Regions from separate parts of the Bradyrhizobium sp. USDA 4510 genome, predicted to be linked through region 2. Evidence: riboswitches for the same ligand, from Rfam matches in the RefSeq annotation. Region 2 holds a riboswitch; the other holds the start of a gene.
The links. Region 2 has a riboswitch for ZMP and ZTP ahead of ACVMDN_RS19975 (bifunctional 5,10-methylenetetrahydrofolate dehydrogenase/5,10-methenyltetrahydrofolate cyclohydrolase). Riboswitches for the same ligand answer to the same signal wherever they lie in the genome.
Positions count from the first base shown of each region.

Region 1: linked by a shared signal. The riboswitch ahead of ACVMDN_RS17870 (serine hydroxymethyltransferase) and the one ahead of ACVMDN_RS19975 (bifunctional 5,10-methylenetetrahydrofolate dehydrogenase/5,10-methenyltetrahydrofolate cyclohydrolase) in region 2 are both predicted to bind ZMP and ZTP.

Region 1 covers NZ_JBSSBT010000001.1:3,914,134-3,921,789, forward strand. The annotation lists gene ACVMDN_RS17855 (response regulator) at 1-570, shown strand, start outside; gene ACVMDN_RS17860 (winged helix-turn-helix transcriptional regulator) at 781-1,473, shown strand; gene ACVMDN_RS17865 (YybH family protein) at 1,575-2,021, shown strand; ZMP/ZTP riboswitch at 2,311-2,396, shown strand; gene ACVMDN_RS17870 (serine hydroxymethyltransferase) at 2,433-3,704, shown strand; gene ACVMDN_RS17875 (HAD family hydrolase) at 4,385-5,011, shown strand; gene ACVMDN_RS17880 (molybdopterin molybdotransferase MoeA) at 5,038-6,249, shown strand; gene lexA (transcriptional repressor LexA) at 6,493-7,197, shown strand; gene ACVMDN_RS17890 (hypothetical protein) at 7,454-7,656, shown strand, end outside.
Region 2 covers NZ_JBSSBT010000001.1:4,332,492-4,340,147, reverse strand. The annotation lists gene ACVMDN_RS20010 (PAS domain S-box protein) at 1-429, shown strand, start outside; gene ACVMDN_RS20005 (GrlR family regulatory protein) at 618-968, opposite strand; gene ACVMDN_RS20000 (hypothetical protein) at 1,285-1,635, shown strand; gene ACVMDN_RS19995 (VOC family protein) at 1,651-2,034, opposite strand; gene ACVMDN_RS19990 (hypothetical protein) at 2,194-2,931, shown strand; gene ACVMDN_RS19985 (hypothetical protein) at 3,147-3,671, shown strand; gene ACVMDN_RS19980 (hypothetical protein) at 3,792-4,202, opposite strand; ZMP/ZTP riboswitch at 4,420-4,499, shown strand; gene ACVMDN_RS19975 (bifunctional 5,10-methylenetetrahydrofolate dehydrogenase/5,10-methenyltetrahydrofolate cyclohydrolase) at 4,515-5,378, shown strand; gene ACVMDN_RS19970 (MaoC/PaaZ C-terminal domain-containing protein) at 5,508-5,960, shown strand; gene ACVMDN_RS19965 (zinc-ribbon domain containing protein) at 6,019-6,606, shown strand; gene ACVMDN_RS19960 (hypothetical protein) at 6,817-7,110, shown strand; gene ACVMDN_RS19955 (SANT/Myb-like DNA-binding domain-containing protein) at 7,355-7,656, shown strand, end outside.

The DNA.
Region 1 (7,656 bases), 420 kb from region 2:
TGCGTCGTCGCCGAAGCCTCCGACGGTGTCGAGGCCTACCGCCTCTACAAGGAGACCGGGCCCGACCTCGTCATCATGGACCTGTCGATGCCCGGCATCGGCGGCATCGAGGCCATTCGCCGCCTCCGGCAGTGGGACAGGCGCGCAAAAATCCTGGTGTTCACCATGCACCAGAACGCGGCCTTTGCCGTGCAGGCGATCCGCACCGGCGCGAGCGGCTATGTCACCAAGACCAGCCCGCCGGAGACGCTGGTGCACGCCGTGATGGATGCGCTGTCGGGCAAGATCGCGATCAGCCCGGATATCGACCACGAGCTCGCGCTCAGCCACCTTGCCGGCGAGACCAAGGCGGCCGACCTCCTGACCGCGCGGGAATTCGAGGTGCTGCGGATGCTGCTCGCGGAAAACACCACCGAGGAGATCGCCGAGGCACTGCACCTCAGCCCCAAGACGGTCGCGAACCTGCATTCCCTAATCAAGGACAAGCTCGGCGTCGGCACCGATATCGAGTTGGTCCGCCTCGCGCTGCGGCAAGGCATCCTCACGCAGATCGATCTCGGCGAACGCTGAGCCCACGGTGGCACCAGCCAGGCCGCGTACTGGCAAATCGAGCCGCATCTGCCTCCGGGCAAACCGAACATCGAGCCGGCATCGTCGAATGGCCGAGTCTCGAGAAAATCGCGTAACAGACCTCCAGGACAGCCTCGATGCTGGCTCGTCTGGGACATAGTTCAGAACCTGGACTACCTTGGTGGCCCTCGTGATGCTAAAGTTCTCGTCATGAAAGGCTATGGATCATTTTGCCCCGTAGCCAAAGCTGCGGAAATTCTCACGGAGCGGTGGACCCCGCTCCTGCTCCGCGAACTGTTGCTGGGGTCCCACCACTTCAACCAGCTTCGCCGCGGCATCCCGCAGATGTCGCCGACCCTCCTCTCCAAGCGCCTGCAAACGCTAGAAGAAGCCGGGCTAATCTCACGCAGATCAGGCGATAACGGGCATTGGGAGTACCATCCAACCCAGGCAGCCAGGGAAGCCAGGCCAATTATCGATGCAATGGGCTATTGGGGCCACAAATGGGCTCGCAGCCAGCTCACACCCAACGAACTTCACGCGGGCCGGCTCATGTGGAATATGCGCCGTTCGTTCGATCTAAGGCACATTCCATGCGACTTCGTTCTGTACATCGAGATTGCGGACGCTCGGCCAAAGCGCTGGTGGTTTGTTGTGAAGAAGGAGGAAGCCGATCTTTGCTGGGATGACCCCGGCTTCAAGGTCGATATCAGCCTCTATGCGAGTCTGCTGACGCTCGTGCAGATTTTCGTAGACGAGATGCCGCTGCTACGGGCGTGTGAGCTCGGCAAAATCGAGATCGACGGTCCCAGGCATCTTGTGAACAGCATGCGGACTTGGTTCCCACGCAGCAAATATGCCGATGAGGCGCCGGCGGCCGCAGATCGAGTCTCAGCCAGTTGAGGATATCCAGTCCACTTTCTGGACTAGTGGTTCTGCTTGCCTCGGCTATAGCGTTTGCGAATGCGCTCCCGCGCTAAGCATCTCAGCTAAAGGAGGCAAAGATGAGCCGCCCTTCTCTTCTTTCATGCACCCTGTTGTTGATCTTTACTTGTACTTGCGTCAGTCCCGCAGGGGCAGCCCCACCTGCCGACGAACTTTCCTCGGCGGCTGCCAAATGGGATGCCGCCATCAACAACGCAGACTTCGATGCCCTGTTACCGTTGTATGCCGCTGACGCCAGATTGATGCCGCCTGGTGCGCAGCCAGTCACCGGCCCTTTGGCAATCCGTAATTTCTTTGCCGGGCGGGGAAGAAGCGTCAGAGATCACAAGGTTGAGCTGCTCGATGTGTTGCCCATGGGAAAATACGCCTACACCACCTCGCATTTCACGGCCACGCTAGTAATAAATGAGAAGGCGGCGCCAATTTCTGGCAGCACCGTGAGACTGCTTGAACGCCAACCCGACGGGCAGTGGAAGATAAAGTCTCATATCTTCGTCAAGGAATAGATTCGCGGGTGCCACAGCCACACGGTCAGCCACCCCGCAAGCCTGACGGCCCGCAAGTGACGGATGGTCATGCACCTTATTGGCCCTCAGCCGAAGACGGCATTGATCATCGGGACATCGGTTCATTGGGTAAGCCGGACGTCCCTCGGTTTGGTCGCCATTGCCGTGGCTGTCGCCAGATGTTCGATCTCGCCCAACGCTGGGCCCGCGGCGGCGCCAGCAACCAACCCTTGCGAGCCCGCCGGGGATTGGATAGCCTTCTGCTCGCGATGAGCCTCGCAGGCTCATTCGTCCCTCGCGCGACTGGCGAGCTTACGTGGAATTGACCACGGTGAAGCGCGAAGGGTTTCAACGCCGTTCGCCTGGGCAACCCGTTCAGCTGATGATCCAGCGTCTTAGGGAGCCCGGACCATGCCGTCATTCCGCAATGAACTCCATCTCAACGATTCGGAAGTTGCCCTTGCGCTCGAGGGCGAAGAGCGCCGCCAGCAAGACGGCGTCGAGCTGATTCCGTCGGAGAACTACACCTATCCCGAGGTGCTCGAGCTGCTCGGATCGGTGTTCACCAACAAGTATTCCGAGGGCTATCCGGGACGTCGCTATTACGGCGGCCAGGAATTCACCGACCAGATAGAGAACCTTGCCCGCCAGCGCGCTTGCGCGCTGTTCCGCGCCGAACATGCCAACGTTCAGCCTCTGTCCGGGTCGCCAATGAACCAGGCCGTGTATCTCGGCCTGCTGCAGCCCGGCGATACGATCTTGGCGATGGACCTTTCACACGGCGGCCATCTCACTCATGGCGCGCCGGTGTCGCACATGGGGCGGCTCTTCAACTTCGCCCGCTACAAGACGCAGCCGTCAAACGGCGGCGCCATCGATTTCGATGAGCTCCGCGCCATGGCCCGGCACGTCCGCCCGAAGCTGGTGCTGTGCGGCTACAGCTCTTATCCGCGCGATCTGGATTATGCGTCCTTCAAGAGCATCGCCGATGAAGTGGGTGCACTGACCATGGCCGACGTCAGCCATTACGGCGGCCTGATCGCCGGCAACGCCTTGCGCAATCCGCTCGATGCGGGTTTCGACGTGATGACGACGACATCGCACAAGACGCTTCGCGGGCCGCGTGGCGGCATCGTTCTTTGTCGCCGGGAGTTCGCCGGCAAGATAGACGCGTCGGTGTTCCCGGGATTGCAGGGAGGTCCGCACATGAACGTTGTGGCCGGAACCGCGGTCACGCTGAAGAAGGCTTCGACGTCCGATTTTCATGCCTATGCAAGGCTGGTCATGCGCAACGCGAAGGTCCTGGCCGAAGCGTTGATGGAACGCGGCATGACGTTGATCACCGGCGGAACCGACAATCACATGATGGTCGTGGATACCGTGGCCAGCGTCGGCGTGGACGGCAGCGCGGCCGAGAACATCCTCGACGCCGTTGGGATCACCGCAAACAAGCAGATCATTCCCGACGATCCGCATCCGCCGCTCAAGCCGAGCGGCATTCGCCTCGGGACGCCGGCGGCGACCACGCGCGGCATGGGCGAGCCCGAAATGCGCCTGATCGCCGAACTCATTGCGGAGTCCCTCCGGTCGAAGGGAGATGCAGCGGTCGTCAAGCGACTGAGGTCGATCAGCGTCGAGATGTGCCGCGCTTTCCCCGTTCCGGGGATCGCGCCGCCCTCGTAGGCGGCCGACCTGCGTTCCTGTTCCGCGCCCGTCGCGTCACTCGGCAGGTCGTGAAGGTTCCCGGGGGAAGGACCGGAACGGAAATCGTTGCTGTTCGTTGGACCGCATGATCTCGAAGCGGAGCGTCCAACGCCGTGACCCGGAAAACCTTGCAAGCACGCTCGGAACAGGCGCTCGTCGTCATCATTCTCAGCACCGGTGCGCTGATCGGTTACCTCGGCTTGGCGCTGTCCAGGCTGTGAGAGCGACGCCGGCGGGCACCAAGCCGCCGGCAGGTATCAAGTCGCTTGGTACCCTGAAAGCGCGCGCGCGTGCCACTGAGTTGCCCGACGCGGCAAGCCAAGCCCCGTAGCAAAAATATAGGGTGAAACGAAGAGCAAGGCTCGGACAGATCATGTCGCGAGAATGCGGATGTTTGACGCACAAGCGACGACACCCGCCGTCGTCCCGGCGAAGGCCGGGACCCCTTACCCCAAATCTCAATTGTTGCGCGACGCTGGGGCCACGATCCCGTTCCTGATCAAATGCGGTGGTTATGGGTCCCGGCCTTCGCCGGGACGACGGTGGTGTGCGCGGGAACAGTCTCGCGATGGATGCAACGCCACGTACAATCCACACACCGGTCACTGAAATCGAGGACATTGCCGCCTGCCCGCAATTCTCGTACACGGTTTCATGCAATGACCTCGCAATTCACTCCCAACTCCGTCGACGTGCTGCTGTTCGATATCGGCCGCGTCGTGCTCGACATCAACTTTGACAAGGTGATGGCGCACTGGGCGCAGCATGCCGGGTGTGCGCCCGCCGAGCTCGCCACGCGCTTTGTCGTCGACGACAGTTTCAAGCATCATGAGATCGGCCGGATCGACGACGCGGCATTCTTCGAGAATCTGCGCCGGACGCTCGGCATCAACATCACGGACGCCCAGTTCCTCGAAGGCTGGAATGCGATCTTCACCGGCGAGATGCCGGGCATCGCCCCGCTGCTCGCGGCGGCCGCCAAGCGGATGCCGCTCTACGCCTTCTCCAACACCAATCCGGCCCATGTCGCGCATTTCTCGGTCACCCATGCCGAGCTGCTCAGCCATTTCCGCAACGTCTTCCTGTCCTCGAGCATCGGCTTCCGCAAACCCGACGCCGAGGCCTATGATCATGTGGTAAAAGCCATCGGCGTGCCGGCGTCGCGGATCCTGTTTTTCGACGACCTGGCCGCCAATATCGAAGGTGCGCGGGCCCGCGGCCTTTATGCTATCCACGTGACATCGACGGATGACGTGGCAAGGGCTTTGACCGCACTTGGAATTTGAAGATTAGGAATTGAGGAACTCTGAGCGTGGCCCTGATGCCGGTTGCCGATGCCCTGTCCGCCGTCCTCGCCGGCGCCGAACCGCTGCCGGAGGAGATGGTCGCGCTCGATGCCGCCTACCACCGCACGCTTGCGCACGACCTCGCGGCGCTCCGCACCCAGCCGCCGCAGCCGATGTCGGCGATGGACGGCTATGCGGTGCGCGCCGCCGATGCGGCTGATCTAAAGGCCCGGCTCAAGGTGATCGGCGAAGTCGCCGCCGGCCGGCCGTTCGACCGGACGGTCGGCGCCGGCGAGGCGGTGCGGATCTTCACCGGCGGCGTGATCCCCAATGGCGCCGACGCGGTGATCATCCAGGAGGACACCGCCGTCGACGGCGACCACATCACGATCACGGAGGCCGCCAGCGTCGGGCGGCACATCCGCCCGGCTGGGGTCGACTTCCGTGAGGGCGAGGTGCTGCTCGCCGGCGGCAGCCGCCTGTCCGACCGCGCGCTGTCGCTGGCGGCCGCCATGAACTATCCGGGACTTGCGGTGCGCCGCCGCCCGAAGGTCGCGGTGCTGGCGACCGGCGACGAGCTGGTGATGCCGGGCTCGCAGCCCGGCCCCGGCCAGATCGTCTATTCCAACGGCTACGCGCTGCGGGCGCTGGCGCGCGCCGAGGGCGCCGAGACCGTCGACCTCGGCGTTGCCGCCGACACGGTGGAGGCGACCACGGCGGGCATCCGCCGGGCGCGCGAGGCCGGTGCCGATGTCCTGATCACGACAGGCGGCGCCTCGGTCGGCGACCACGATCTCGTCAAGCGGTCGCTGGAAGCCGAGGGCGTCGACATGACGTTCTGGCGGATTGCGATGCGGCCCGGCAAGCCGATGATGCATGGCCGGCTCGGCGCGATGAGGGTGATCGGCCTGCCCGGCAATCCGGTGTCGTCCTATGTCTGCGCCTTCCTGTTCCTGGTGCCGTTGATTCGGGCGCTGAGCGGCCGGAAAGTGATTCATCATCGCCGCACGAGCGCCCTGCTCGGCCGCGACCTCGCCGCCAACGACCAGCGCGAGGACTATCTGCGTGCACGGCTCGAAGCGCGCGAGGACGGCACGTTGATCGCAACGCCGGTGACGCAGCAGGACTCGTCGTTGCTCGGGAATCTCGCTGCGGCACGGGCACTTCTCGTGCGCCCGCCGTTCGCGGCGGCGGCCGTCGAAGGCAGCGAATGCGAGATCCTGACACTGCCCGAATAGGGTTTTCGCGCCCCGCCGATTGTGCGTTGCCCGACACGTTCACCGGAAATTAAGTGGTTGCGGAACACATATCGAACATATAGTGTCCGTTCATGATTTGTTTCGAGTGCTGGTGTCTACATTCGGGAAGCTGCATGGAAGCAGGTGCATCGAGCACATGCTCCTGAGGTCAGGCCCGGCCTGCAGGCCCCACCAGAAGAGTCTCGGAATCGAACGACGCTATCAACCGGGGGAATACTCGAGATGCTCACGCGCAAACAGTACGAACTACTGCGTTTCATCAATGAACGTCTGAAAGAGGCCGGCGTACCGCCCTCCTTCGACGAGATGAAGGATGCGCTCGACCTGCGCTCGAAGTCCGGTATCCACCGCCTGATCACTGCGCTGGAGGAGCGCGGCTTCATCCGCCGTCTGCCGAACCGCGCCCGCGCCATCGAGGTCATCAAGCTGCCCGAACTCTCGGCCGGCGGCGGCAACGGTCGCCGCGGCTTCACGCCCAGCGTCATCGAAGGCACCCTCGGCCGGCGCGCCAGCACGCCGCCGATTGCCGAGGACGACGGCAACCGTCCGGTCGCGGTCCCCGTGATGGGCCGGATCGCCGCCGGTACGCCGATCGAGGCGCTGCAGACCCGCAGCCACACCATCAGCGTGCCGCCCGACATGCTCGGCGCCGGCGAGCACTACGCGCTCGAGGTACGCGGCGACTCGATGGTCGATGCCGGCATCCTCGACGGCGACATGGCGCTGATCCAGCGCAACGACGTCGCCAATACCGGCGACATCGTGGTGGCGCTGATCGACGAGGAGGAAGCGACCCTGAAGCGCTTCCGCCGCCGCGGCGCATCGATCGCGCTCGAGCCGGCCAACACCGCCTATGAAGTGCGCATCCTGCCGCCGAACCGGGTCCGCATCCAGGGCAAGCTGATCGGCCTTTATCGCAAATACTGAATTGCAAATACTTGCGGCGGCCGGGAACGAGCAACACGTCGGATCGTTCCTTGCATGATAGTGTAGCGTACGGCCTGCCCGATGCGCTCCGATACCTCTCGCGCAGCGTCGCGTGTTTGTGATCGGAGCGATCTCGGACCAGTCGTACAATCGCCCAGAAACGAGCAGACGCTCGTTCGCTATCGTCCACTCTGGTAGAGGCCCTAATGCCTCAAGGAGAGGCAGGGGTCGCTACCTCGAAATGAGGAGCCATCCGATGTGTGACTATAGTCTGCACGCCGTGGCATCGCGCCCCGCCATTGTCGGAGAGACGCTGATCACGACGACGTTCCGCGGCACGTCGACCCGCGGCTTTGCTTCGGAGAATGACCCCACTGTCGCGGTCTGCATGCTGCCGGGCACCGAGCTCGCTTTCGCCGAGAACGTTCGCTACGACAGCCGCTGGATCTGGACCAAGAC
Region 2 (7,656 bases):
CCCGGCCTGCGCAAGCACAATCTGACGCTCAATGTCGATTGTGAGCCGAACCTGATCATGAATTCCTATCCGGGACCGTATGGCCAGGTGCTGACCAATCTGTTCCTCAACGCGGTCGCGCATGCGTTCCCGGACGGCAAGGCCGGCGAGGTCGAGATCCAGGTCCACGCCGCCGGCGGCGACAATGTCGAGGTGATCTTCGCCGACAATGGCTGCGGCATGAGCCTCGACGTGCGCCGCCGCGCCTTCGATCCGTTCTTCACGACGCGGCGCGATCAGGGCGGCACCGGGCTCGGCCTGCACATCGTCTACAGCATCGTCACCACGCGGCTCGGCGGCCGGCTCTCGCTGGATTCCGCACCGGGCAACGGCACACGCATCCAGATGATCCTGCCGCGCGTCGCGCCGCTGGAGCAGGCCGCGGAATAGCGCGAAGCGTAGTGGCCAACCACGCGTTTGCTCTCGATCCGTCATCCTGAGGAGCGGCGAAGCCGCGTCTCGAAGGATGCACGGCCCGGCTCGTGGCCGTCGATCCTCAGAGGCTCGCTGTGCTCGCGCCTCCAGCGACAAAGGCGAAGCCTTTGCGCGGGGATGACGGGTCTAATGGTTTCAAACCGCTAATTGATATCCGCGAGCTTGTGCAGCGTGGCGCCGAAGATCAGGCTCGCCTTGCCGACCAGCGCGGTCCCGCTCATGGTGCCGCGGGTGTCGGTGAAGGTGCCGGAGACGCCGATGCCGACGGGCGCGGGCCCGCCGAACAGCGGGTTGTCGGTGTCGCGCGGCGTCGTGTGGCGTTGCACAAGGATTTCGCCCTTGAAGGCATCGCCCTTCACCGTGTAGCTGCCGGTGTAGTAAAGATAGGCGTCGCCGCCCAGTATCTGGCCGTCGCGGAAGAGAATGACGCCGCTGCCCTTGCCGACGCGACCGTCCAGCAGGGTGACGTGAATTGAGTAAAGTCCGTTCTTCATGACGTCCCGATTGCTGGCCGCCACGCCCACGGCAAGCCAGTTGGTTTTTTATGCCAAAGCGAGCAACCTCGTGCAATGCGGCAGGTTGATTCCCGGGTGTCCCGCGTTCGGGTGACCCTCGGTTCCTGCCAGGCAGTGTGACGGCGCAATGACAGCGGACCGTACGCGCGAATCAAAGTGGCCCGCGAAATGCATAGCTCTGGTTGCACTGGCCGGTGAGTGCTGGAGCAAACACATGTCTGACTGGATTGAATCCGGCGGCCATTGGGCACGCCCTCGCAGGCTCAATGGAACTTCGGCCCGTTATGCGGGCCACATGATCGCATCCCTCGTGCTGATAACGCTGGTGTTGGTCGCGGCCATGCGAATCGCGCAGGCGCGCGATCCCGACGGCCGCTACGCCAATTCGCCGCTGAAGGAGTGGTTCGACGGCCTGCGCAGCGGCAAAGGGCCGTGCTGTTCGGATGCCGACGGCACAGCGGTCAGCGATGTCGACTGGGAATCCAAGGACGGGCACTATCGTGTGCGCCTCGACGGGGCGTGGATCGATGTCCCCGACGAGGCCGTGGTCACCGAGCCCAACCGGGTCGGTCGCGCCATGGTCTGGCCGATTCCCAGCTACATGGGCGTGACGATCCGCTGCTTCATGCCCGGCAGCATGACTTAGCGCCGCACGCGTGGCTCAGACGTATTTCTGGTCGCGCTCGAGCAGTTCGATCGAGATGCCCTGCGGGCCACGGATGAAGCAGATCCGCACGCCGGGACGGATCGTGGTCGGCTCCTTGGTGAATTCGACGCCCTTGGCCTTGATCTCGGCCGCGACCGCGTCGATGTCCTTCACCGTGAGCCCGAAATGATCGAGCCCCTGATAGGGCGTCACCGGCGCGGCGTTGACGCCGTCGCCCTGGGTCACCTCCGCAATGAACACCCTGGCGCCGCCGAGCTGGACGTCGATGCGGCCGGGGCCGCGGATGATCTCGCCGCCGAGAATGTCGCGCAGCCAGGTCGCGGTGGCCTCGGGATCGGGACTGCGCAGGTGGACGTGGTCCCAGGTGACGACAGGCATTGCGATCTCCTTGTTGTTGTCGTGCCGCTGTTCGGTGCGCGGCACTCGCTCTCGGGCGGCACAAATCTAGCGAGCGGTTCGCTGGGATACCATCCCTCGTTATGCCTGCCCAAGATTGTCGTCCCGGAATGAAACCATTGCGGCCGTCAGCGATTGTTTTTGCGTGGCCGCTCGACCTGCGGCCGTCCCGGAAGCCGCGCGGTGCGGCTTCCTCTCTGTGTGGGGGCGGCCCGATCAGGCTGCCAGGGTGAGGGCACGACGATGCGGATCGGCTTGGCGTCGTTTCGGAGGTTGGCCGCCGGACGTCTCGGTGAAGGGGGCTTCTACGCCAGCCTGCTGCTGCCGCTGATTGCGCTCGCCGGGATCGCCGCATGGTTCATGCTTCCCGAGCCGAGCGACGCCGGGGACCAGGATGTCTGGCCGGTGTCCTCCATGATCCGCACCGCGCAGAATGCCCCGACCGGCGAGCAACCAGCCCAAATCACAAATCAGACCGCGAGGGATGCGCTTGCCGCACCGGCGGACGAGCCGACCACCGTCGGTGTGGCCATCGCTCCACAGGGGGCAGAGGAGGCCAAGCCGTCCGGGCCCGGCGCTGAAAGGTCGCCGCTGGATAAGCTGCGGATCGCCTCGCAATCGTGGCGGCGCGGCGGGCTGGGTTCGAAGGCGCTGGTCACCCTGACGCTGCGCAATGCCAATGATTTCGCCGTCAAGGATATCGAGATCGCCTGCGCCTTCATCCGCCGGGACGGTCGGCCGCTGACCGAGCGCAAGCGGCTGATCTCCGACACCATCGCCATGAAGAGCCGCAAGACTTACTCGCAAATGTTGGTCGGGTTCGTCAACGTGAACGCAAACAAGGCGAAATGTTCGGTCGTGACGGCGAGCCGCCTCTAATTCCCGGCATCTCGAAAAAGTGACCGCGAATTGACTTGTCGGGTGAACCGTAACGGCCGGACAGGAACTAACTAATAAACCAGCCGTTAGCGAACGACCCGGGAGCGCGGACAGCGTCCGGGTGATCATGCGCAGACGATGAAATCGCCCGCGCGATGACTGATGTCGTCGCGCCGAGATGAACCGCGCCCTGCTGCGCGGGGGGAGCTACCAAAATGCCTGTGGCGCGTTATTTCCTGTTCGTTGGTGGAGTGCTGCTCGCGCTGCTCTTCGTCGTCAATGCCATCGTGCCGCAGGAGGCCGTGGTCGCCGGCCAGAACCAGGGACTGTCGTCGCCGGGCGTCGACAAGACCATGGTGCGCATCAAGTCGACCCAGAAATTGCCCGAGCGGGTGGTGTACGACACCAATTTGCCGACCATTGTTCCGGCGCAGGTCAACGCGGTCGCCGCGGCCATCCCGTCGGCTACGGGCGATGCGTCGGCGCAAGCCCGCGTCCGCAATACGTTCGCCCAGTTCATTCCGCCGGAGAAGGCTGATGCGCAGAAGGTCGCGGCTGAGGCAAAATCGGCTGAACAACCGGCGCAGGCCCAGCCTCAGGCGCCGAAGAAGCGCAAGGTCGCGCGCTACCATGCCCATCCCCAGCCGCCGATGCGGCTGGCACAGCCCGGCATGTATCAGCCCTACCGCGTCGCGCAGCAGCAGCGCATGGGCTTCTTCGGCGGCTTCGGCACCTGGTAAGAAAGGGCTGCCGCAGCCGGCAATCAATCCGCCGCCGCAAACACTTGCGGCGGCTTTTTCATGTCCGCGATCAGGCGGGTGGCCGGATCCGGGACGGCGTCCGAGCGGCGCTCGCTACCTTTAGCGCGGCAGGCGCGGAATCTTGTCCGCGAAGCCGTTGTAGCAGGTCAGCCGCTCGTCCTCTTCCTTCACGAAGCGGCAATCGTTGACGCCCTTGGCCGGGGCAGCCTTCGGCTTCGGCTGCGGCTTGAAAATCTCGTCGTAGCAGATCAGTCGCTCCTTGGTGGCGTCGTCGATGTCCTGACAGGCCTGAAGCTTCTGAGCGACCGATTGAGGCTTGCCGGGCGCGGCAGGCTTCTCGCCCTTCTTGGCGGCCGACTTCTTGCCGACCTGGACCAGCGGCTTGTCGCCGACCATCGGCTGCGAGGTCGCCGCCGCCGGCTTGTCTGCGTCGGCGGGGGCCGGCGTGGTGCCTTGGGCAAGCGCGGCAGCCGGGCAGAAGAGCGCCAGCGCGAGGATGATATGTCTCATGTCGAAAATGTCCGAAATGGCGTGATGACCGGAAGGATGGCGCCGGGGATCGGAAAAGCCCGGCAAGCGCCGAGACTTAACGCAAGTCTTGCCCGAATCCTACCCCCAGAGGTGACCCGCCCGGCACCGATCCACCGGCAAAAGTGAGGGCAATTCGTCGCCGTTCGACCCGCGGGAGAGCGTGAATTGCCTTTGCCCGGCGGGGCGGCTATGACCACGCCATCTGCGCGACTGGCGCTTGGATGGACCACCATCGGGGAGCGCAGAGACTGAACGCCGCGCGCCTGGGCACCGCTTCGAAACGGAGGTGCCATGACGGCGAACATTCTCGATGGGCATGCACATGCCCAAATTGTCATCGACAAGATTGCTGGCGAACTCGACCGGCTGCCCCGCGCGCCGGGGCTTGCGGTCGTGCTGGTCGGCTGCGACCCGGCGAGCCAGATCTATGTGCAGAGCAAGGTCAGGATGGCCGAGCGGCTCGGCCTGCGCGGCGAGGTCGCACGCCTGCCGGATGATGCCAGCGAGTCCGATCTGCTTGCCGGAGTAGAGGCGCTCAATGCGCGCGACGATATCGACGGCATCCTGGTGCAGCTGCCGTTGCCGGCGCATATCGACGCCTTGCGCGTGATGGCGGCGGTCGATCCCGCCAAGGATGTCGACGGCCTGCACGCCCTGAACGCCGGCCGGCTGTTTCATGGCGATGACGCGCTGGTGCCGTGCACGCCGCTCGGCTGTCTCCGGCTGATCAAGTCGGTCCGATCAGACCTCACCGGCGCCCATGCCGTGGTGATCGGCAGCTCCAACATCGTCGGCAAGCCGATGGCCGCGTTGCTGCTGCAGGAGCACGCGACCGTGACGCAGACCCATATCCACACCCGCGGCATCAGCAGGATCTGCCGCGAGGCCGAAATCCTGGTGAGTGCGGTGGGCAAGGCCGGCCTCGTGCGCGGCGACTGGATCAAGCCCCAGGCCATCGTCATCGACGTCGGCACCACGCGCGTCGAGAGGCCGGACGGCGGCTATGCGGTGTGCGGCGACGTCTCGTTCGACGAGGCGGTGCAGGTCGCCGGCGCCATCACGCCGGTGCCGCGCGGCGTCGGCCCGATGACGATCGCCTGCCTGATGGAGAACACGCTGAAGGCGGCAAAGGCGAGGGCGGCGCGGCTGCAATAGCGCGGGATACCTGCGGCGATATGCGAGCGGTGGGTATCGCTCGCGTATCGCGCGCGAAGTTCATGACGTCCGGGGTAATGGAAAGCCCGCACCATTCGTCTATCGTCGCGCGACAGATGGAGGCGCGCGATGCTGTATGCGGAAGATCTCACCGAGGGCCAGACGTTCAAGCTTGGCAGCTACACGATCGGCGAGGCCGAGATCCTGGAGTTCGCCGGCAAATATGATCCGGTGCCAATCCATGCCGATCCCGTCGCGGCTGCGGCAGGCCCGTTCGGCGGACTGATCGCAAGCGGTTTCAACACCATTGCGATCTATCAGCGGCTCGTAGTGGAGGCGATCTGGACCAAGGTGGCGGGGATCGTCGGGCGGAGCTTCGAGATCCGCCTGCCGAGCCCGGTTCGGCCCGGCGCCACGCTCACCGGCCAATCCCAGATCCAGAAGATCACCATCAGGCCGGAGCGGCGCGACGCTGTCGTGATCTTCAAGACGGAGCTGGTCAACGACGAGCAGCGCCCGGTTCTTGTCCTCGTGCTCGACGCGCTGATCCGCATGCGGCCGGCGGAGCAGGGGCCGGCATAGGCGCGGCCTGAGGGGCATCCCGAGGTCATCCGCCTCGGACGGCCGTCAGCGCCTCTACGTGTTCCCCGCACGCGACCTTGTCGTCGCGCAATGTTGCGGCAATTATGACAAGCCGGCGGCAGAACGGCAGCGCATCAATGACGTCATCATCGACGAGGTCGTGCTGCCCGGTATTTGCTTCGTCGATGCGCCGAACGCATTCGACCCAGACGGATGTGCCGCCGTGAAACGCAGCAAGCAGACGAACGGAGAGATCGAAGCCAGGCGGCGCAAGGCCGAGGAATGGCTCCGCATGCAGACCCGACGCGCCGCTGAACGGCAACGGCTTCGCGACTACAAGATTGCGCTGGCGCGCGACGAGGTTGCCGTCGATACGACGCGGCTTGCGCCCTCGAACAGCTATTCGACCCCCGACTTCGTGCTGCGCGGAACCTATCGACCCGAGCCCTTCGTCTGCAAGGACTGCGGTGTTGCCGAGGTCTGGACGCCGTTGCAGCAGAAATGGTGGTACGAGACCGCCAAGGGCGACGTGTTCACCAAGGCGGTGCGCTGCCGGGCCTGCCGCACCAGGGAGCGCGCGCGCAAATCCGCCGCACGCCGCGTGCATCTGGAAGGACTCGCAAGGAAGAAGCCTCCCGTCTCGTAGCGATGGGCGTGACTTCAGGGTCGCACTTCACATCTGATGCGCGGGGAACCGCTGCGCAGGCGGTCAATGCGTCGCGCGTGCGGAACGTTTCGTTGCCTGATTGGTTCGAGACCTTGAAGCCCCCGATGTGGGGTGCGGGCGGGGAGGAACCAGCCAAGGAAACTTGTCAAGGAAACCATCGCGGCCGGAACCAACGAGAAGGAGCAGCGGATGAAACTCAATTCCACGCAAGTCAAGCAGACCATGACGCAACTGAATGCCCAGGTGCTTCCGGACGATCACCCGGCCGTGGCGCAACTGAACAGCGTGTTCGGTGAGCACACATTCTTCGTCGACACCAGCGGGCTCAAGGTGCTTGAACCGGCCCAGACCTCCGACATGCCGGGGCAGACCGGCGAAGTCGTCAGTCTCGCCGAGTGGAGCGATCCGGAGCTGACCTCGCTTCGGCCGCACGAGCCCGAGCCGACCGGCGTGCTCATCGCGCTTGAACCCAGCAAGCACTGAAGCGTTCCAGCGCGAAGTGAATACCGGTTCGCGCAACCAAAACGCCATCAAGCAAGGGGATTGAGAGCATGATCCGATTCAATCGGATCATGCTCTTTGTGCTGCATCGTGCGACACCCGCGATCGGCCGTCCTGATGGCGACAGCCCCGACGTCGCATCAAGAGGTGCCGAAAGTCACATGGCAAATCAGCGCCGCCTGCGTATGCATCGGTTTGAGATGGGTATCCAGGCGGTGAGGGGCAGATGGGGATCGTGCGGCGCTGGAGCCCTGACGAGGACGACAAGCTCAGAGAGCTCGCCAGGGCCGGCAAGAACGCTCTCGAGATCAGTAACGAACTGACCCGCAGCGCTTCGGCCGTGCGCCGGCGCGCCGAGGTCCTGTCGGTCCTGATCATGGCAAAGGCGTTTCGCGCGCGCCCCTCGCATGTCGCCACCCATCTCGAGCGGGTCGCGATCGACGCGATCCGCAACCGCCGTCCGTTTCCCGCGGGCGTCGGCCCGAGCACCATTGCCGGAATGATCGAGAAGGGCTGGATCGTCCCGGA